DNA from 3 places in the Hafnia alvei genome. Region 1 is predicted to be linked to each of the others. Evidence: predicted binding sites of a transcription regulator. Region 1 holds the regulator's gene; each other region holds the start of a gene.

The links. Region 1 encodes CRP, which controls carbon source genes, mostly activating them, when cyclic AMP is high. Its sites were predicted from a motif close to ATGTGANNNNNNTCACAT; they were not measured.
Region 2: rhaB (rhamnulokinase) is a predicted target of CRP. The motif match lies at 1,596-1,613, and genes of this name have one in related genera.
Region 3: ydfZ (putative selenium delivery protein YdfZ) is a predicted target of CRP. The motif match lies at 1,391-1,408, and genes of this name have one in related genera.

What each region holds. Positions count from the first base shown of each region.
Region 1 is NZ_OZ061315.1:4,451,940-4,455,256, reverse strand. It holds gene AB3Y96_RS20770 (YccS/YhfK family putative transporter) at 1-1,399, opposite strand, end outside; gene crp (cAMP-activated global transcriptional regulator CRP) at 1,443-2,075, opposite strand; gene AB3Y96_RS20760 (OsmC family protein) at 2,406-2,813, shown strand; gene AB3Y96_RS20755 (LysR substrate-binding domain-containing protein) at 2,817-3,317, opposite strand, start outside.
Region 2 is NZ_OZ061315.1:1,229,939-1,233,255, reverse strand. It holds gene rhaR (HTH-type transcriptional activator RhaR) at 1-474, opposite strand, end outside; gene rhaS (HTH-type transcriptional activator RhaS) at 612-1,433, opposite strand; gene rhaB (rhamnulokinase) at 1,772-3,250, shown strand; gene AB3Y96_RS05825 (L-rhamnose isomerase) at 3,247-3,317, shown strand, end outside.
Region 3 is NZ_OZ061315.1:1,771,711-1,775,027, forward strand. It holds gene AB3Y96_RS08290 (YcbX family protein) at 1-887, opposite strand, end outside; gene ydfZ (putative selenium delivery protein YdfZ) at 1,093-1,296, opposite strand; gene rlmKL (bifunctional 23S rRNA (guanine(2069)-N(7))-methyltransferase RlmK/23S rRNA (guanine(2445)-N(2))-methyltransferase RlmL) at 1,771-3,317, shown strand, end outside.

The DNA of each region.
Region 1 (3,317 bases):
CCGTGATGGTGAAACCGATCACGGCCAGCCCGTAATTTTTCCTGAGAACCAAATAAGCTGCGATGGTTATCACCAGCATGCAGCTTAGCGTGACGTTCAGCGGTAGGTTGAGTTGAAGTAGTCCTGCGGCAACAATTAACCCAACGAAGGTACCCAGCGCACGGTGCTGGATCCTGACTCGCGTCGCGTTATAGCCATTTTGGATCACCAGCATGATCGTCAGTAAAACCCAATAGGGCTTTGGCAGATGGAATAACATGCCGAGGCTACTACCTGCCGCCAGCGTTATGCCTAAACGGGCGGCGTTGCGCAGCGCTACTGATTTTAACGAAAGATAAGCACGCAGCGCAGGCCAGAAAGGAAGCCGCTGCTGGGTGGACATCAGATTGCGTTGATATAATGGGCGTTGGCGTTCTAGCAGGCGAGCCACGCGGCTAAAATGGTAGTAACAGAATTTGCCAACGGGGTTATCTGGATGCTGATTGGCCAGCTTTTCGAGCGCTGATAGTTCAATATCCATCGAGAAGTGCTGAGGATAGCGGTGGTACAGAATATCGTCGGCAACCGTTTTGAGCCGTTCTGTAATGACCTGAGCATTGCGGCGTATTATCGCTTCGGCTTGGCTTTTTTCTACCAGCTTTTGTACTTCATCAGGCTGAGACAGGCTAACGGTGATGTGTTCTTGTAAGTCTAGCGCGACCTGAAAATAGCGCAGCAGGCGTTTGTATTCTGGGTTGTGCACCAATGACAGCATGTGCATTTGTTGATAGATCTGGGTAATGAGATCCATCACTTTTTGCTGGCGTTGCAGCAACGGAGGCAGCGCGGTTTCAGGATCGATATGCTGAGTTAGTAGGCTGTATTTGGCTTCCATGTAGTCGCCAAGCTGGATGTATAGCTGGCTTAGGTTTTCGCGGATCGGTTGCCCTTTCCACAACAGGAACCAAAACCAAGTGAAGGCGCCATACCAAATCGTGCCGACAATATACAGCAGTGGCCCGTGCCAGATAGGCACGCTTCCAGCCATACTCAGGGTAAAAATAGAGGCAACCAGCGCAGCAGGCATGAGCCGCGCGTGAAGTGGGCTAATCTCACCGTTAACGCCCAGTAACAAGGCTAAACCGAGCATGATCAACGGTAGGGGAATTTGCCAGAGTAAGCATTGCTGTAGCAGAAAACTGCTGAAGGCAAATAAGCTGCCGCCAACGACTAATCGTTTGATAAAGCGTTTATGAGGTGTATCGAGCCCAGCGATATTGCAGCAGGCGGGAACTAAAGAGAACATCAGCCCGAGTTGTAGATTACCTATCAACAGGCCGAATAGCACAGGAAGACACAGCACCAGCGTTTGACGCAGTGCGTAGTTGACTTCCGGGTGGTAGATGAACCGCCGCCACATAGCTAAAGAAACCCGTGCAGCAAGGCTACACGGGCATCATTTATCAGCGAGTGCCGTAAACGACGATGGTTTTTCCGTGTGCGGAGATCAGGTTTTGATCTTCCAGCATCTTCAGAATACGACCAACGGTTTCACGGGAACAGCCAACGATCTGGCCGATTTCCTGACGAGTGATCTTGATCTGCATACCATCTGGATGAGTCATGGCATCCGGCTGTTTGGCCAGATTAAGCAGGGTCTGAGCGATACGACCGGTTACGTCCAAGAACGCAAGGTTGCCGACTTTTTCAGAGGTAACCTGTAAACGGCTAGCCATCTGAGCAGACAGGCGCATCAGAATATCTGGATTGACCTGAATGAGCTGGCGGAATTTCTTGTAAGAAATTTCAGCCACTTCACAGGCGGTTTTTGCACGAACCCAGGCGCTACGTTCTTGCCCTTCCTCAAATAAGCCTAGTTCACCAATGAAATCGCCCTGATTCAGATAAGAAAGGATCATTTCTTTGCCTTCTTCATCTTTAATCAATACAGCAACGGAGCCCTTAACGATGTAGTACAGGGTTTCAGCCTTTTCACCTTGGTGGATCAGGGTACTTTTGGACGGATACTTGTGGATATGGCAATGAGACAAGAACCATTCAAGAGTCGGGTCTGTTTGCGGTTTGCCGAGAACCATTCGCTATTATCCTCTGTTGTTATCGCTGCCCTAATATCGGGATACTGATCCTGACAGTGTGCTTATCGTGGCACGGGGCTTTGCTTATTAACTTGTTATAGCACTTCATAATCGAGATATAGAGTAATAGGCTAAGGTAATTATTTCCTATAGTTATTGATCTATACCCGTTTCAATCCATAAAGATCCATTTCGGCATAGTTTGTAGCACAGCTTTGTGCAGGTGTCTTGTGTTGTCTCGCTTCAGCATCAAGAAGTGAGGCCTCGGATTGCCTGTTTTTCATAGAAAGCGTAGTCTGATGCCAAAATTTAACCAAAGGGGTGATAAACATGCAGGCACGAGTGAAATGGGTTGAAGGGATGACTTTTCTGGGTGAATCTGCTTCAGGACACCAGATCCTTATGGATGGAAACGCTGGCGATAAAGCACCAAGCCCAATGGAAATGGTGCTCATGTCTGCGGGCGGATGCAGTGCGATTGACGTGGTGTCTATTTTGCAGAAAGGGCGAATGGACGTGCGCGACTGTGAAGTGAAATTAACCTCTGAGCGCCGCGAAGAAGCTCCTCGTTTGTTTACTCACATTAATCTGCATTTTATCGTCACCGGCAAAGGGCTGACCGATAAAGCCGTTGAACGTGCGGTTGCATTATCTGCTGAAAAGTATTGCTCGGTAGCGCTGATGTTAGGCCAAGCGGTGAATATTACCCACAGCTTTGAGGCTATCGTGGTTGAGTAACGACTACTCCCAAGCATAGTTCTGGCATTCCCAACGCAATAAATCCAAGAATCGCCGTGCTGTTAAGGTTAGCGGCGATTTTCGTGAATAGAACACGCAATACTGAGCGGTGGGTAGATCGTCGATAGGCAATGAACAGAGTGTATTCTCTAGCCCCAGTGGCGCCCGCATCGCCCGAGCCACGATGGTAAGGTATTGTGCCTGTTGTACCATGCTTAATGCGCAAACCACGGAGTCGGTTCGGATCGGTGATTGGCTAAGCTGGAGGTAAAAATTCCCCATCGCTAATTCTAGCTGTTGGTAGTAGCCCATATCAGTTTCGGGTATCAACCATTTTGCGTGCTTCAACTCTTCTAACGATTTTGCCTGAGCAAATGGGTTGTCTCGGTGGGCGATAATGCAAAAGGGCGATTCAAACAGCGGCTCACGTACGAGATCCATTGGCGTCGTTTCAGCGGTTAATGTGCCGATGGCGAAATCTAATTTGCCTTCACGTAAAGCCGG
Region 2 (3,317 bases), 3.2 Mb from region 1:
CACAATGGCTAACTGTAGCAGCAGAGCTTCGGTCAGCTGAATAGAAAGTGCGTCGGTTTTGCGGCTCTCTTGCGCCAGCTGAGCAATAATCGGCCTCGCCTGCGCTAAACCTCCGGTGCTTAAACGCCAGTGATTTTGTCGAGTAGACTCGTCGAACGGCGGCAATAACAGATTCCATTGCGCGTTTAAACGTAAGCGCTCAGGGCAATAGATGATATTGTCGAGAACCAGATCGTTCACCGATTCGTAGCTATGGCAGTCCTCGGCGTTGATGTAGAAAATATCGCCGCAGGTTATCCGATACGGGCGATCGTTGAGCACGTGCAAGCCGTTGCCGCGCCAAACAATCACAATCTCGCAAAACTGGTGGGAATGCTCGGCAAAAACCTGCTGCGGATACCGATCCGCCACGGCGACCGGCATCTGTTCTGAAGGAAAATAATCCCGACTCTCCAGCACTAACAGCTTTCGCATTCCCAGCCTCCCACGCTTATTAAGCCAGAAAGTATTACAGAATCATCGTGGTTTTACGTTGACGGCTTTCTCGATTCCGCACATTGCATTCAGCCGTTAAGTAACAAAATATCACTTGGATTAACGTTATCAGATAGCTATCCCTGATAACGCAAGGCTCGGGGAGATTGGTCGAACTCGCGTTTGAAAAGCGTAGAGAAATGATTGCTGTCACCAAAGCCACACTGATAAGCAATATCCGTCACGCTGCTATCGCTGTGGCAAAGCTGGTGACGAGCTTGCAAAAGCCGCAGGCGCGTCAGATAACGCTGCGGCGTCATGCCGGTGTGATTCTTGAGCTGGCGGTGTAAGGTGCGAAGCGGCAAAGAGAAACGGTCAGCTAATTCGGTCCACTCCACAGATTCGGCGTAGTGATGCTGCAACCAGTCCAATAGCTGGCGCAAACGCCCTTCCTGATCGTCCCCCACCTGAGCAGAACACCCCTGCCAAAGCTGTACAATAAGCTGCATAAAGACGCTTTCATGCAATGCAATATCCTCGGCTCGCTCGCTGGCTGGTGTTTGTTCGAGTTTCGCCATCAGCATTTTTACCTGCGCTAACACCTGCTGGCTGATACGCCAATGGGAGGGATAAACCCCTTCGGATTCTTGCGGTAAAAATTGCTCTACGCCCGATAAAAACTTAAACGCATCCGGCGCTCGAAAGAGCACGTTAGTAAGAAAAAGGCCGTCGGTATGCTCAAATAAATGGCGATCGTGATCGCGAACGAAACATACACAGCCGCTGTTGAGCGTATAGGGATTACCGTTAAAAACGTGCACGCCGGCCCCCTGCTCTACAATCACAATTTCATAGAAATCATGATGATGCTCAGGAAACTCCGGCTGCGGAGCGCGAGGTTCTATGGCCACAGGAGCATAGCCAGAAGAGAAAAAATCGATACTGTGCAAAACCGTCATCGTCAGACTCCTTATCTTATCGGGGTATCAACGCGGGTGATTTTTCCAGCGGTTTGCTATGGCTCGATAGTAGAAGAAGGCCGAAAAATGAACCTTAAACTTTTGACGTCAAAACGGCTTTTAGCGTTCGTTTATTTAAGAATGCGCGGCCAATATTAAGAAATGCGGCGAACATCACAGGCCAGCGCATCTAAGAACTGTGACCTACTTCACTTTCACCTTTGCTGTATTGCCATCGCCATAATTTCGCTGGCATTCATGAGAAGGTGCCCTTGTTAGCAAGTTTCTACACTGGCCGTCATTGATAAATAAGAATGTTCAACGACGGACGGTTCAACATGACGACACGCCATATTGCCGCAATCGATCTTGGTGCCTCCAGCGGACGCGTGATGCTGGCGAGTTACCATGTCGGTACTCAACACCTTACGCTAAAAGAGATCCGCCGCTTTACCAATCGGCTGGTACCCCGCGACGGTTTTGATACCTGGGATCTCGACGCTCTTGAGCACGAAATTCGCACCGGGCTTGAGCAAATTGATGCTGAAAATATCCCGCTGGACAGCATTGGCATCGATACCTGGGGCGTGGATTTTGTGTTGCTGGATGCCAACGGCGAGCGGGTCGGCCACCCAGTCGCTTACCGAGACGATCGTACCCACGGCCTCATGGCGCAGGCCCAAGAGCGCTTAGGTAAACCGTTTATCTATCAGCGTACCGGCATTCAGTTTTTGCCCTTCAATACCCTTTATCAGCTGCGTGCGCTCAGTGAACAGCAACCAGAGCTGCTGGATCGGGTAGAACATCTATTACTGATCCCCGACTATCTGCATTACCGCTTAACCGGGCAAATGAACTGGGAATACACCAATGCCAGCACCACGCAGCTGTTGAACATCAATAGCGGCGATTGGGATACTGATTTGCTGGATTATGCCGGCGTTCCCGCCCGCTGGTTTGGCAAACCCACCCAGCCCGGTAACCGCATCGGTTGCTGGCAAAGTCCTAAGGGGCAACAGGTTCCTGTGGTTGCCGTTGCCACCCACGACACCGCCAGCGCGGTGATTGCCACTCCGATGCAAGACAGCGATTCAGCCTATCTCAGCTCAGGAACGTGGTCATTAATGGGCATCGAAAGCCGCACACCGCTCACCGACAGCCGTGCCTTGCAGGCCAATATCACCAATGAAGGGGGTACGGAAGGCCGCTATCGAGTGCTGAAAAATATTATGGGCTTATGGCTGCTGCAGCGCGCAACCCAAGAGCTGGGTGTTCAGTATCTTCCCGATCTGATTGCAGAGGCGGCTCTGCGGCCTGCACACCATTTTTTGATTAACCCAAACGACGAGCGCTTCATCAATCCGCCCAATATGTGTTTGGAAATTCAAAACGACTGCCGCGAGCGTGGTGCTCCGGTGCCCGAAACACCGGCAGAACTGGCGCGCTGTATCTTTGACAGCTTGGCGAAACTCTATCAGCAGGTAGCCGAAGAGCTCTCCGCGCTGCGCGGTAAGCCGATCAGCCATTTGCATATCGTCGGCGGTGGCAGCCAAAACCGTTTCCTCAATCAGCTGTGCGCCGATCTCTGCAACATCGAAGTCAGCGCAGGTCCGGTGGAAGCCTCAACGTTAGGCAATATCGGCAGCCAGTTAATCGCGCTGGGTGATATTGCCAATGTGCATGATTTCCGCAGCGTGGTGGCACATAACTTCCCGCTGGAACATTTTTTACCTAACCCATCTCACCACTCTTTATCCGCATCGCTTAGCAACGGCGCTGCGCAAACATCTGCCCAATTCAAAGGAACATGTGTATGACCACTTCAATCGATCAGGCTTGGGAACTGGCTAAACAACGTTTTAACGCTGTTGGCGTAGACGTCGA
Region 3 (3,317 bases), 2.7 Mb from region 1:
CCTTGATATTCAATTTTGACGCTTTTTTCACCGACATTGGCTACCGATAGAGATTCGTTTGTTTCTCCAGCCGAATAAAGACGAGGAGGGCGAACGCTGAGTATTTCAACGTTATCTCCTTGGCGAATAACCCCACCGCTGCGCGCGATCATATTCATGCCGAAATCCACATCGCCATTGTCTGCGGTGCGGAATGACTGCAAGGTTTTTAACGGTTCACCTGCAGGGTGTTTACGCCCACGGTCGGTGCTCACCGTGGTCAGAATACAGCGGCTGCATGGTTTGACTAAATCAAAAATAATCTCGCCGATGCGAATAACCTGCCAGCTATCTTCATCAAAAGCCTGAGCGCCGCTAACGACAATATTCGGTCTAAACTGCTCAATGCGAATAGCGCTTGGGCTGCGCTGCTGTAAATTTTGAAACGAAGCTTCATTGATTAATAAAAAAGGATAACCGTCGGCAAACGTCAGCGGAATTTCCGGGTGATGTTTTACACGCCGACTGAGCTCATCGCCTAACCAACGAAGCTGAACGTCGCGCTTAAAATAACGGCTCAGCCATACGTTTATCTGGGTAGGTGCAATGAGCGCGGTAAAGTGATTGCCCCAAACTTCGGTAGGCTGTTGTTCTTTAATAAAGTCTTGCCATAACACCATAATACTTTCACCATCGGGCGCGGCGAGAGCAATACCGTTCGGTAATAAGGAGGGGGTGAATGTCACCATCCGTGGATTTTGGCGAGCGGTAATAAAGGTGCCGTCAGTTTCAGTTATCATCAACGCACGATCGAATGCTAAACCACTTGGCAAAACCTGAGCCTGTGAAAGCTGTAAGCCACGCATGGATTTTATCGGATGAACATATAGCTTTGATAACGTGATCATTTCAGCACTTCCTCGTTCCGTCGTTTTAAAAGAATTTCAGCCGATCACTTTATGACACCTGCTTCATATTGAACAGATAGCGCGGCGTTTTCTTTTATGGGTACAGAGCTATCAGTAGGTGTAGAAGCGGTGGGGAAGAGATGCAGTGCCGATCAAGAGGTCTGCGACCGGCACTTAACGGTGAGTATTCACGTGCAAGATAGGATTAGTTCATCCCTAAGCGAACAAGGTCGAGCGGAACGTAACGATCGCTGAGATTATCGATATCTACGCATTTTGAACGACGGATTTGCGCTGAGGGTAGGTTGTCACCGTGAATAGCCGTAATTACACCAATCTCGCCGGTACCACTCACCATGACGCGGCTGCCAACTTTAATGGCGTTGCGGTTGCGATCGTATGTCATCACGCTTTCTTGGGTCATCTTCAGCTCCTCCTTCATCGTATATCATCGGTACATCATGAATTCGGTGTGAGATTTTAAAATCGTCGTTTTGCAAAAAAAATGATTTAGATCAAATTTTTAAAAATATTTATCCCTATGAAATCGTTAACTATAATTTTAAAACGGCGTTTATTTTGAACATTTTTCGCAGAAGAAAAAGGATTAAAAATGATGCATTAGACATCGCGTAAAAACAGGCCAAAAAAGGGGGATGGCAAAAAGATAAAATGAAGGATGGCGGTTTTTCATAGAAAAGTATCAAATGTAGGGTCCTACAGGTTAAAATAGCCAATTAACTGACTGATGTTCACTTGTCAGAACCTAGCAAACGGTGCAACTTGCTGCTTAGTTATAATGCATGGAGTTGCATACTCATTTGATTATTAAGCTTTTTCTGGCTTTTAGTCTCCGTAAATTCTCTTTAGTGATAGTGAAAACATGAAATCTCTGTTTGCCAGCACCGCGCGCGGTCTAGAAGAACTGTTAAAAAATGAACTCGAAGCCCTCGGTGCGCACTCCTGTCAAATTGTTCAAGGCGGTGTGCATTTTCAAGGGGATGATCGTTTGCTCTATCAGAGCCTGCTCTGGAGCCGTTTAGCTTCGCGCATTTTGATGCCGCTGAATGAGTTTAAAGTCTATAGCGATCTGGATCTGTACTTAGGTGTACAGGCAATCGACTGGACTTCTATTTTTGGCGTCGATAAAACCTTTGCCGTGCATTTCACCGGCACCAACGAAGAAATTCGCAACAGCCAATATGGCGCGTTGAAAGTCAAAGATGCGATCGTGGATAGCTTCACGCGCAAAATTGATGCGCGTCCCACCGTCGCCAAACAAACGCCAGATATTCGTATTAACGTTTTCCTACAGCGTGAAACGGCCAGCGTGGCGTTGGATCTGAGCGGAGAAGGCCTGCATCAGCGTGGCTACCGCGATCTTACCGGTGCGGCACCGCTTAAAGAAACGTTGGCCTCGGCTATTGTGCTGCGTTCGGGCTGGAAAGCGGGTACGCCGATGGTCGACCCAATGTGTGGTTCCGGTACTTTACTGATTGAAGCCGCAATGATGGCCTCCGATCACGCGCCGGGTCTGACCCGTCAGCACTGGGGCTTCACCGCGTGGAATGGTCATAACCCTGAATTGTGGCGTGAACTGATGGCGGAAGCACAGGTGCGTGCCCGTCGTGGTCTGCAAGAACAGGAAGGTCAGTCACGTTTCTTCGGTTCAGATAACGATCGCCGTGTGATTGAAATGGCGCGTGCTAACGCCCGTCGTGCTGGTGTTTCCGAACTGATTACGTTCAACGTGGCTGACGTCAGCAACCTGAAAAACCCGCTGCCAGAAGGCCCAACCGGAACCGTGCTAAGCAACCCGCCATACGGTGAACGCTTAGAAAGCGAACCTGCACTGATTGCGCTGCACAATGCGTTAGGTCGCATCATGAAAGGCGCATTTGGCGGTTGGCAGCTCTCTTTATTCAGTGCATCTCCTGAACTGCTGAGCTGTTTACAGCTCCGTGCAGAGCGTCAATTTAAGGCGAAAAACGGCCCGCTGGACTGTGTGCAGAAAAACTATCAGCTCGCAGAGAACCCGCTGGGTGCGCCAGCAGGCCAAATTGCTGAAGATTATGCGAACCGTCTGCGTAAGAATCTGAAGAAGCTTGATAAGTGGGCGAAGCAAGAAGGCATTGAATGCTACCGCGTTTATGATGCCGATCTGCCAGAATACAACGTTGCCGTCGATCGCTATGCCGACAAAGTGGTGGTGCAGGAATATGCGCCGCCGAAAACCGTTGATGCGCAAAAAGCACGTCAGCGTCTGTTTGACGTGATTAACGCCACTCAGTCGGTGATGAACTTGCCGTCTAACAGCTTGATCTTGAAAACCCGTGAACGCCAGAAAGGCAAAAGTCAGTATGAAAAACTGGCACAAAAAGAAGAGTTCATGCTGGTTAAAGAGTACAACGCTGAGCTGTGGGTTAACTT